Regions from separate parts of the Cellulosimicrobium sp. BMG9.23 genome, predicted to be linked through region 2. Evidence: riboswitches for the same ligand, from Rfam matches in the RefSeq annotation. Region 2 holds a riboswitch; the other holds the start of a gene.
What was found. Region 2 has a riboswitch for S-adenosylmethionine ahead of AC4H2G_RS10640 (hypothetical protein). Riboswitches for the same ligand answer to the same signal wherever they lie in the genome.
Positions count from the first base shown of each region.

Region 1: linked by a shared signal. The riboswitch ahead of AC4H2G_RS05665 (methylenetetrahydrofolate reductase) and the one ahead of AC4H2G_RS10640 (hypothetical protein) in region 2 are both predicted to bind S-adenosylmethionine.

Region 1 is NZ_JBZGBZ010000003.1:278,035-282,949, reverse strand. It holds gene AC4H2G_RS05675 (prealbumin-like fold domain-containing protein) at 1-2,024, opposite strand, end outside; gene AC4H2G_RS05670 (GNAT family N-acetyltransferase) at 2,106-2,663, opposite strand; SAM riboswitch class I at 2,749-2,851, shown strand; gene AC4H2G_RS05665 (methylenetetrahydrofolate reductase) at 2,969-4,036, shown strand; gene metE (5-methyltetrahydropteroyltriglutamate--homocysteine S-methyltransferase) at 4,069-4,915, shown strand, end outside.
Region 2 is NZ_JBZGBZ010000005.1:415,607-420,521, reverse strand. It holds gene AC4H2G_RS10645 (OmpL47-type beta-barrel domain-containing protein) at 1-2,185, shown strand, start outside; SAM riboswitch class IV at 2,421-2,537, shown strand; gene AC4H2G_RS10640 (hypothetical protein) at 2,606-3,211, shown strand; gene AC4H2G_RS10635 (nuclease-related domain-containing DEAD/DEAH box helicase) at 3,208-4,915, shown strand, end outside.

The DNA.
Region 1 (4,915 bases), on a different contig from region 2:
CCCGAGAGCGTCGAGTCCGCGCCGACGGCCGTCAGGGTCCAGTCCGTCGCGACGGCGTCGCCCGTGTACCCGCGGTCGTCGAGCTCCTTGACGAGCGTGAGGTGCGGCAGCTCGGCGCGGTTCGTGGCCACGCACGTGACGTCGTCGCCGGGGCCGAGCGTCACGGTGGACCCCTCGACGGGCGTCGGCCCGCAGGTCCACCCCTCCGACACGTAGCCGCCGTACCCGCCCGACTCCGCGAGCGTGTACGTCCCCGGCGGCAGCGGGACGCTCGTGACCTCCGCGCTGCCCGCGGCACCCTGCGCCACCGTCTCTCCGGCCGCATCGGCGGCGCTGAGCGTCCACGCCGCCGGGTCCGCCGACCCGCCGGCGACGACCTTGACGAGCGTGAGCGTCGACTCGACGTAGGTGTTCGTCACCGTGCACACGACGTCCTCGTCCGCGCCGATCACGACGCTCGAACCCTCCTGCAACAGACCGCCCTCGCACACCCAGCCCTCGGACTCGTACCCCGGCGGTCCGCCCGTCTCGGCGAGCTGGTGCACGCCCTCGCCCACGTCCACCTGCGTCACCGCGACGCTGCCCGACGGTCCCGAGATCGTCCCGGGCTCGCCGTCGGCCTGGGGACCCGTCGCGGAGAGGGTCCAGTCCCCGGGGGCCGCCGGGCCGCCGTCGACCACCTTGACGAGCGTGAGGAGCGACGGCAGCGGGGTGTTCGTGATCGTGCACTCGACGTCGGCGCCCGCGCCGATCGTCACGACGTCGCCGGCCACCGGGGCGCCCGTGCACACCCACGGTCCGGCCTCGAAGCCGCTCCACCCGTCCTCGCTCAGGGTGTAGGCGCCGGCGGGGACGAAGACGTCCGTCACGGCGTCGGACCCGGACGGGCCGCTCACCGTCACCGAATCGTCGGGGTCGGGACCCCCGGTCGCGGTGAGCGTCCAGTGCTCGGGCTGGGCGAAGAGCTCGCCCTCGAGGAGCTTGGTGAGCGTGAGCGTCGCGCCGACCCACGTGTTCGTGGCCGTGCACACCACGTCCTCGCCGTCCTGGACCGTCACGGCGCCGCCGGACCCGTCACCCGACGCCGCGCCGGTGCAGGACCACGCGCCGTCGTACCCTGCGGGCCCGTCCTCGGTGAGCGTGTACGACCCCGGCTCCACCTCGACCGCCGTGACCGTCGGCTCGCCCGTCGCGCCCGTGAGCGTCGACGGACCCGTCGCCGTGAGGTCCCAGTCCGCGGCCGTCGCCGGCCCGCCGACGACCTCCTTGACGAGGGTCAGCGTCGGGACCGTGGGGGTCACCGGACCGACGTTCGTCACGGTGCACGTCACCGAGTCGGCGAGGTCGATCGTCACGGTCGACCCGTCGACCTCCGCGCCCTCGCACGCCCACCCGTCGTTGCGGTAGCCGTCCGGTCCGCCCTCCTCGGACAGCGTGTACTGCCCGATCCGGACCTCCTGGTTCGTCACCTCGTCGGAGCCGGACGGCCCGCCGATCGACGACGGACCCTGCGCGCGCAGGGTCCAGTCCTCGGGCGAGGCCGTGCCGCCGACGACGTCCTTGACGAGCGTCAGCGTGGGAGAGACGGCCTCGTTGTCGACCGTGCACGTGAGCGTGCCACCCGGGGGGACGACGACCTCGGGGGTCGGGTCGAGGATGTCGTCACCCCCGCAGTTCCAGCTGAAGAACCGGAATCCCGAGACGCCGCCGCTCTCCCAGATCCGGTAGGTCCCGGCAGGCACCTGGAGCGACTGCACGCCGTTGAGCCCGTCGCCCTCGATGAGCTCGCCCGTGGCGACGTTCTGCGCGTGCATCGTCCACAGCTCGCGCCGGCCTTCGGACGAGCCCGTGTCGCGGTTCTCGATGCGCTTGAAGAGGGAGAGGGTACCCGTGCCGGTCTGCGCCGCCGCCGTGAGCGCCGCGGGGATCGCGAGCACCAGGACGAGGGCGAGCGCGAGGAGCGCGGCACCGGCCGTGGCGAGGGGGTGGACGGCGCGGACCGCCGGGGACGAGCGATGGTGCACGGGTCGAGACCTCCGTCACAGGGAACGGCACGAACCTATCCCCCGCCCTGCGCGCCCGCCCGGCGACGAGCCGAGACGCGATCAGTCGATCAACCGCCCGTAGACGAACATGTCGCGACGCTCCCCGCCGACCCGCTGCCACCCCCGCAGCAGCCCTTCCCGGACGAAGCCGGCGCCCTCTGCGGCGCGCCACGAGCCCTCGTTCCACGGCTCGACGAAGAGGTCCGCGCGTTCGATGCCCGGCAGTCCCAGCGCCCAGTCCGCGGCAGCGCGCAGAGCCGCGCCCGCGTAGCCGCGACGTCGACGGCTCGCCGCCACCCAGTACCCGAGGCTGACGCGTCCGTGGTCGGCGTCGCGCAGGAGGACGGAGAGCTGCCCGACGGCGCGGTCGTCGTCGGCCGTCGCGACGACGAACGAGTAGCCGACCCCCTCGGCCAGCCGCCGGCGCTGCCGCGCGACGTACGCGTCCACGGCCGCGGCGTCCGGCGTGCGCGGGACCGTGGTCACGAGCGGGATCAGCGGGTCCTGCGACGCCTCGACCACGACGTGCGCGTCCTCGGGGCGCCAGGCGCGGAGCCGGACGGGTGGCGCGTCGAGGGTCGGGGTCCGGTCGTCGTCCACGGCGGTGTCGTCGTCCACGGCGGCATCATCGCGCATCCGTGCGCGAGGCATCTCATCAGACGAGCGCACTCGACCGCATGGCGGATACCGCTTAGGATCGGGTGAACCATCCAGAGCGGTCGAGAGTCCTGGCTCGACGACACCGCAGCAACCCGCCGACGGAAGCCTCCCGAGGACAAAGGTGCTAACGCCAGGGTCGATGGAGTGACTATGGTCAACGAGGCATCTTTCGCGCACCGTCCGGGCAGCCCGTGCCCGACGGCGAGCGCTCCCGTCCGCACGTCGACACACCCGGGCGCGCAGCACCCGGGCGAGGTCGCGCCGTGAGCGTCGCGGACGCCGTCCGGCGCGCCCACGCCGAGACGGCGAGGCCCACGGTCTCGTTCGAGCTCATGCCGCCTCGCCGCCCGGACGCCGCGCCGAAGTTCTGGGAGACCGCGCGGCGGCTCGTCGCGACGCAGCCGGACTTCCTCTCCGTGACGTACGGCGCGGCGGGCAACGACCGGCAGACCTCGCTCGACGTCATCGGCCGGCTCCTGCAGGGCACGCCCGTGCACGCGATCGCGCACCTCACGTGCGTGGGTGCGTCGCGCGAGCACGTGCAGGACGTCATCACCGACTTCCTCGACGCGGGCGTCCGCAGCTTCCTCGCGCTGCGCGGCGACCCGCCCACGGACCAGCCGGACTGGCGTCCCGCGCCCGACGGCGTGGGGTCGAGCATCGAGCTCGTCGCGCTCCTGCGCGAGGTCGAGGCCTCGCGCTGCGCGGCGAACCCGTCGCTCGCGCTCCGCAGCGCGGCCCGACCGCTGACGATCGCCGTCGCGACGTTCGTGGACGGGAACCGGGCCGCCGGCACCACGCGGTCGCAGGAGGTGCAGCGCCTCCTGCAGAAGCAGCAGGCAGGCGCGAGCTTCGCGATCACGCAGCTGTTCTACGACGCGTCGTCGTACACCGACTTCGTCGCGGAGGCCCGCGCGGCCGGCGTGACGATCCCCATCCTCGCCGGGCTGCTGCCCACGACGGAGCCACGCAGGCTCCGTCGCGTCGAGGAGCTCACGGGTGTCCCCGCCCCCCAGCACCTGCTGGACGCGCTCGACGCCCTGCCCGATCCCGAGGCGCAGCACGCCTACGGGACCGCGTACTCGTCCGACCTCGCGCAGCGCGTCCTCGACGCCGGTGCGCCGGGCCTGCACGTGTACACGTTCAACAAGTACCGCGCCGCTCTTGACCTGCTCGAGGGTGTTCACCTCGGCGGCGGCACGTCCGGGACCGACGGCAGCACCTCGAACGGCGCCGTCGACCCGAACGTCCCGGACCTGGCCAGCGGGCCGTGGGTCACCGGCACCTCCCTGCCCACGACGGGCGTCGCCGCACGTGGCGGACCCGTCTGACCGGTCCTCAGGACCAGCAAGAGGTTTCGATCATGGCCACTTCCGTACCCTCCCCTACCCACCTTCCGGTCGCGTTCCCCGCGGGCACCGTCCTCGGCTATCCCCGCATCGGGCGTCGGCGTGAGCTCAAGAAGGCCGTCGAGGCGTTCTGGGCCGGGCGCACGAGCGCCGACGAGCTCGAGGCCACGGCCCGCGAGCTGCGCCTCGCCACCGTCCGCCGGCTCGTCGAGCTCGGCCTCGGCGCCGACGACGCATCCGTCCCCGGCTCGTTCTCCTACTACGACCAGGTGCTCGACGTCGTCGCGACGCTCGGTGCCGTGCCGTCCCGGTTCGCCGGGCTCACCGACGCCGACGGCCGGCTCGACCTCCCGGGGTACTTCACCGTGGCCCGCGGCGCCGGCGAGGACGCGCCGCTCGAGATGACCAAGTGGTTCGACACGAACTACCACTACCTCGTGCCCGAGATCGGCCCGGACACCCCGATCCGGTTCGTCGACGACCGCTTGGTGCGCGAGTTCGTCGAGGCCAAGGAGGCCGGGGTCGTGACCCGGCCGGTCGTCGTCGGGCCGGTCACGTTCCTCGCGCTGTCCAAGGCGGCCGACGACGCCCCCCACGGGTACTCGCCGCTCGACCGCCTGGACGACGTCGTCGCCGCCTACGCCGGCCTGCTGCGCGCGCTCGCCGCGGCGGGCGCGCCGTGGGTCCAGCTCGACGAGCCGGTCCTCGTCACGGACAACGTCGACGTGCCGTTCGCCGAGCTCGCCGCGGCCGTCGAGTCCGCGTACCGCACGCTGGCGACGGAGCTGGTCGTGACGTCGACCGGCACGGTGCCGAACCCCGGGTTGCACGGCGATCAGGCCGCTCAGGGCGCCACAACCC
Region 2 (4,915 bases):
GATCGCGACCGGGAACACGTTCGGCATGAGCCACACGCTCACGTTCGACACGTCGACCCCCGGCTACAACCACGACGTGACGCTCGACATCCTCGCGAGCCCGTTCGACGCGAAGGGCGGTCTGCACGAGGCCGAGGTCGTGTTCACGGAGGGCACGTACCGCTACTTCTGCGCGATCCCGGGCCACGGCCAGATGTGGGGCGAGCTCGTCGTCACCGGTGACGGGGGCGGCGACGACACCACCGCGCCGTCGGTCACCGCCACGGTGACGGGTGAGCAGGACGGCGACGGCGCGTACGTCGGCGGCGCCACGGTCACGCTCGCCGCGACCGACGACGGTTCCGGCGTCGCGGGCGTCGAGTACGACCTCGACGGCGCGGGCTGGCAGGCGTACGACGAGCCGTTCGTCGTCGACGCGGTCGGGGCGCACACGCTCCAGTTCCGCGCGACGGACACGGCGGGCAACACGTCCGAGCCCCAGACGGCGGAGTTCACCGTCGTCGAGGGCGACGTCCAGGAGGACACGACGGCCCCGGTCGTCGAGCCGATGGTCATGGGCGAGCAGGACGAGAACGGCGCGTACGTCGGCTCGGCCGGCTACATGCTCCACGCGACCGACGAGACCGGCGGCTCCGGCGTCGCGTCGATCGAGTACGCGGTCGACGGCACGTGGCTGCCGTACACGACGACCGTCCAGTTCACCGAGCCCGGTGACTACGCGGTGCAGTACCGCGCGACGGACGAGGCGGGCAACGTCTCGGAGGTCGGCACGTCGACGTTCACCGTCGTCGCGGACGGCGGCGGTGACGACACGACGGCCCCGACCGTGGCTGCCGAGGTCACGGGCGAGCTCGACGACAACGGCGCGTTCGTCGGGTCGGCGACCGCGACGCTCACCGCGACCGACGACGCGTCCGGCGTCGAGACCGTCGAGTACGACCTCGACGGCGCGGGCTGGGTCGAGTACACCGAGCCGGTCGTCGTCGACGAGCCCGGCGAGCACACGCTCGTCTACCGGGCGACCGACGTCGCGGGCAACGTCTCCGAGGAGACGGTCACCGAGTTCACCGTCGTCGCCGACGGCGGCGAGGACACCACCGCTCCCACGGTGGCGACCGAGCTCAGCGGCACGCAGGACGAGGACGGCGCCTACGTGGGCTCCGCATCCGTCATGGTCACCGCGACCGACGACGGCTCCGGCGTCGCGTCCGTCGAGTACGACCTCGACGGCGCGGGCTGGACCCCGTATACCGAGGCCGTCGTCGTCGACGAGCCCGGTCAGCACACGCTCGCCTACCGCGCGACCGACGAGGCGGGCAACGTCTCCGAGGCCGGCACCGTGACCTTCGCGGTCGTGGCGGGCGACGGGAGCGACACGGTGGCGCCCGAGGTCGACCACCGCGTCTACGGCCAGCAGAACGATGCCGGCGAGTACGTCGGTCCCGCGTTCGTCCGACTGCGCGGGACCGACGCCGGCTCCGGCGTCGCGTCGATCGAGTACCAGGTCGACGGCGGCGAGTGGATGCCGTACTCGAAGCAGATCTCGCTGCGCACCCCGGGTGAGCACACGATCACGTACCGCGCGACGGACGTCGCCGGCAACGTGTCGGCACCGCAGAGCGTCGTCGTCGACGTCGAGGGCGAGGACCCGGACCCCGGCGGTCCGGAGGTCACCGCGGGCATCGGCGGCAGCCGCAACCGCGACGGCGCGTTCGTCGGTCGCGCGACCGTGACGCTCACGGCCGTCGACGAGGAGTCGGGCGTCGACCGCACCGAGTTCCAGGTCGACGGCGGCACGTGGCAGCGCTACGCCGCACCGTTCGTCGTCGCGGCGGACGGCGAGCACGTCGTGCGCTACCGGGCGGTCAACGGCGCCGGCGAGACGTCGCAGACGGGCGAGGTGACGTTCACCGTCGTCCAGCTGCTGCGCGACCGCTGCCAGGGCTCGGACGTGCGGCCGACCGTCATCATCGACGGCAACGACAGCACGGTCGGCAACTTCGACGACGGCGAGGGCTGCACCGTCAACGACCACATCGCCGAGGACGGCGAGTACCCGACGCACCGCGAGTTCGTCCGCCACGTGCGCGAGGTGACGGCCGAGCTCGTGGACGCCGGAGTGCTCATCGGCGCCGAGCGGCAGTTGATCATCGCTGCGGCAGAGCTGTCGAACATCGGTCGCTGAGGCGCTGACGCGACACAGCACGGAACAGCGGGCCGCGCTCCCTCGGGGGCGCGGCCCGCTGCTGTGCCTGCCGCAGCGCCCAGGCCGGGGGCCGTCCGCCGAGCACGGGCTTGGCCACCGTTCTGCGGCACATTCGGTGGGTAGCCCCGTGATCGGCGGTGACTGATCGCGTGCTCGGCGGAAGAGGTGGCACCGAGTTGCGGCGTGTCGGTGGCGTCCGGTAGACATCTCCCCAGGTCCAGAGCGACCGGCGATACGCCCTCCGCGTGCCGGTCCGGCAACCGCGCCCCTCGCGCACGGTGCCCCAGGAGGAAGACCGGCCCTGGCCGACCGGCCGCGGGAAGAGCGAGGTCGTCGTCCCTCTCGGTCGCACCGCCGTGCGTCCGACCCGACGACGGCCCTGGACGAAGGGCCTCACCGATGTCCGTCACCACCACCCACTGGGTCCGCACCGACGACGCGTGCCGCGTCCTCCTCAGCGCCGACGCGCGGCTCCTGTGCCCCGTCCACACCGGCGTCCCCCGCCCGACGCCGTCCCGCGAGTGCGGCGTGCGTGGCGGGCTGACCCTGTGCCGCGTCTGCCTGCGGGGGCGCTCGTACTTCCGCGGCACGTTCCGGGTGCAGCGCTCGGTGTGCGACGAGTGCCTCGCCGTCGACGGCAGCATCACCTCGGCGCTGGGGGTGCCGTCCCTCGCTCCGCGCCACCAGGACGACCCCGGGAACACCCGCATGGGCGCCTACGTCACGCTCGTCTTCCCCGAGCGTTGGCGCCTTGCCCGTGCCTCGGGGCTTCCCGTCCTGCGGCTCGACCCGAACGCGCCCTACTGGGGGCAGCGGACCGTGCAGGACGGCGTCATCGAGGACGCGATGTTCTCGCGCCCCGAGCGCGTCTTCACCTGGCACGACGACTGGGTCGCGCACGGCACCTTCGACGACGCCGCCCGCCGCGAGGCCTACCTCGCGTGGGCCCGCGCGGTCCACCCGGCGAGCGCCGTCGCGACGGCGGTCGCGGGTGAAATCCGATGACCGCGGCGACGATCGTGCCCGGCGCGCGTGACGTCGACAGCCACGTGCGGTACGAACGGGTCATGCCGCGCGCGTACCCGTCCGACCCGACGTTCCCCGACGACGGCGGGGCCGAGCGTGCCGTGTGGGAGGCGCTCGTCGACCAGCTGCCCGACGACGTGGTCGTCGTCCACGGGCTGCACCTCCAGGAGGACGAGCACGAGTACGAGATCGACGTGCTCGTCGTCTGGCCCGGAGTCGGGATCGCGGCGATCGAGGTGAAGGGCGGGTACGTCGACCGGGTCGACGGCGCCTGGTACCAGGGCAGCGGCGAGCGGCGGCATCGCATCGAGCCACTGCGGCAGGTGCAGGGCGCGCGGCACGCGCTGCAGGCACTCCTGCGTCGCCGGGGTCTCTGGGCGGGGGAGGCGCGCACGGCGCACCTCGTGGCACTGCCGCACCGGTACGTGCCGGCCGACTGGGCCGCGCTCGACCTGCCACGCGACATGCTCGTCGACCGGGGCGACCTCGAGCGGCCTTACGGCGTGGCGGAGCGCGTCAAGCACGCGATCGAGCGCCACGGCCTGGGCCACGCGCCGCTCGCGGCCGACGACGTCCCGGACCTCGTCGAGTCGCTCGTCGGGGGCTTCCCCAGCCAGGCGGAGCACCTCACGCTCGCGGCGCAGCACGAGACGCGGCTCGAGCAGATGACGCGCGACCAGTCGCGCACACTGGACGCGCTCTCCGGCGTGCGGCGCATGCGCGTCGTGGGCGGTGCCGGGTCGGGGAAGACGTGGCTCGCCCTCGAGCAGGCGCGGCGTCGGGCGCGAGCCGGGGAGCGCGTCGCGCTCCTGTGCTACTCGCGCGGGCTCGGGCGGTACTTCGAGCGCATCGTGGAGCAGTGGCCGGCGCGGGACCGGCCCGCCTACGTCGGCCTGTTCCACGACCTGCCGCTCGAGTGGGGCGCGGAGCCCGGAGCCGACGACGACCCGGACTACTGGGAGCGGCGGCTGCCGCTGGCGCTCGGCGAGCTCGCGGACGGGCGTGGCCCGGGCGAGCTGTTCGACGCGGTCGTGGTCGACGAGGCGCAGGACTTCGGCGACCTGTGGTGGCCGTCGCTGCTGCGCTGCCTGCGCGACCAGGACGCCGGCGGGTTGCACGTCTTCATGGACGATGCGCAGCGCGTCTTCCCCCGCGAGGGTCGCGTGCCGCTCGAGCTCGTGCCCGTGACGCTGCACGAGAACCTGCGCTCGACGAAGCAGATCGCCCAGGTGTTCGGCGCGCTCTCTCCCGAACGCATCACGCCGCGCGGGATGGAGGGGCCGCCCGTCCGGGTCGTCGACGTGCCCGCGACCGACGCGATCGGCGCCGCCGACGATGCCGTGGAGGCCCTGCTCGACGAGGGCTGGGGAATCGGACAGCTCGCGCTGCTCGCGACGGGGCGTCGGCACCCGCAGCAGGTGAACGAGGTCCAGGCCGGCGGGCACGCGGCGTACTGGGACGCGTTCTTCGCCGAGGACGAGGTGTTCTACGGGCACGTCCTTGGGTTCAAGGGCCTCGAGCGGCCCGTCGTCGTGCTCGCGGTGAACGGCGTGCGGGACGAGTCGAGGGCGCGCGAGATGCTCTACACCGGGCTCTCGCGCGCGCGATCGTTGCTCGTCGTCGTAGGCGACCGGTCCTGGATCGAGCGCGTCGGCGGCGAGGCGGTACGTCGGCGGCTCGAGC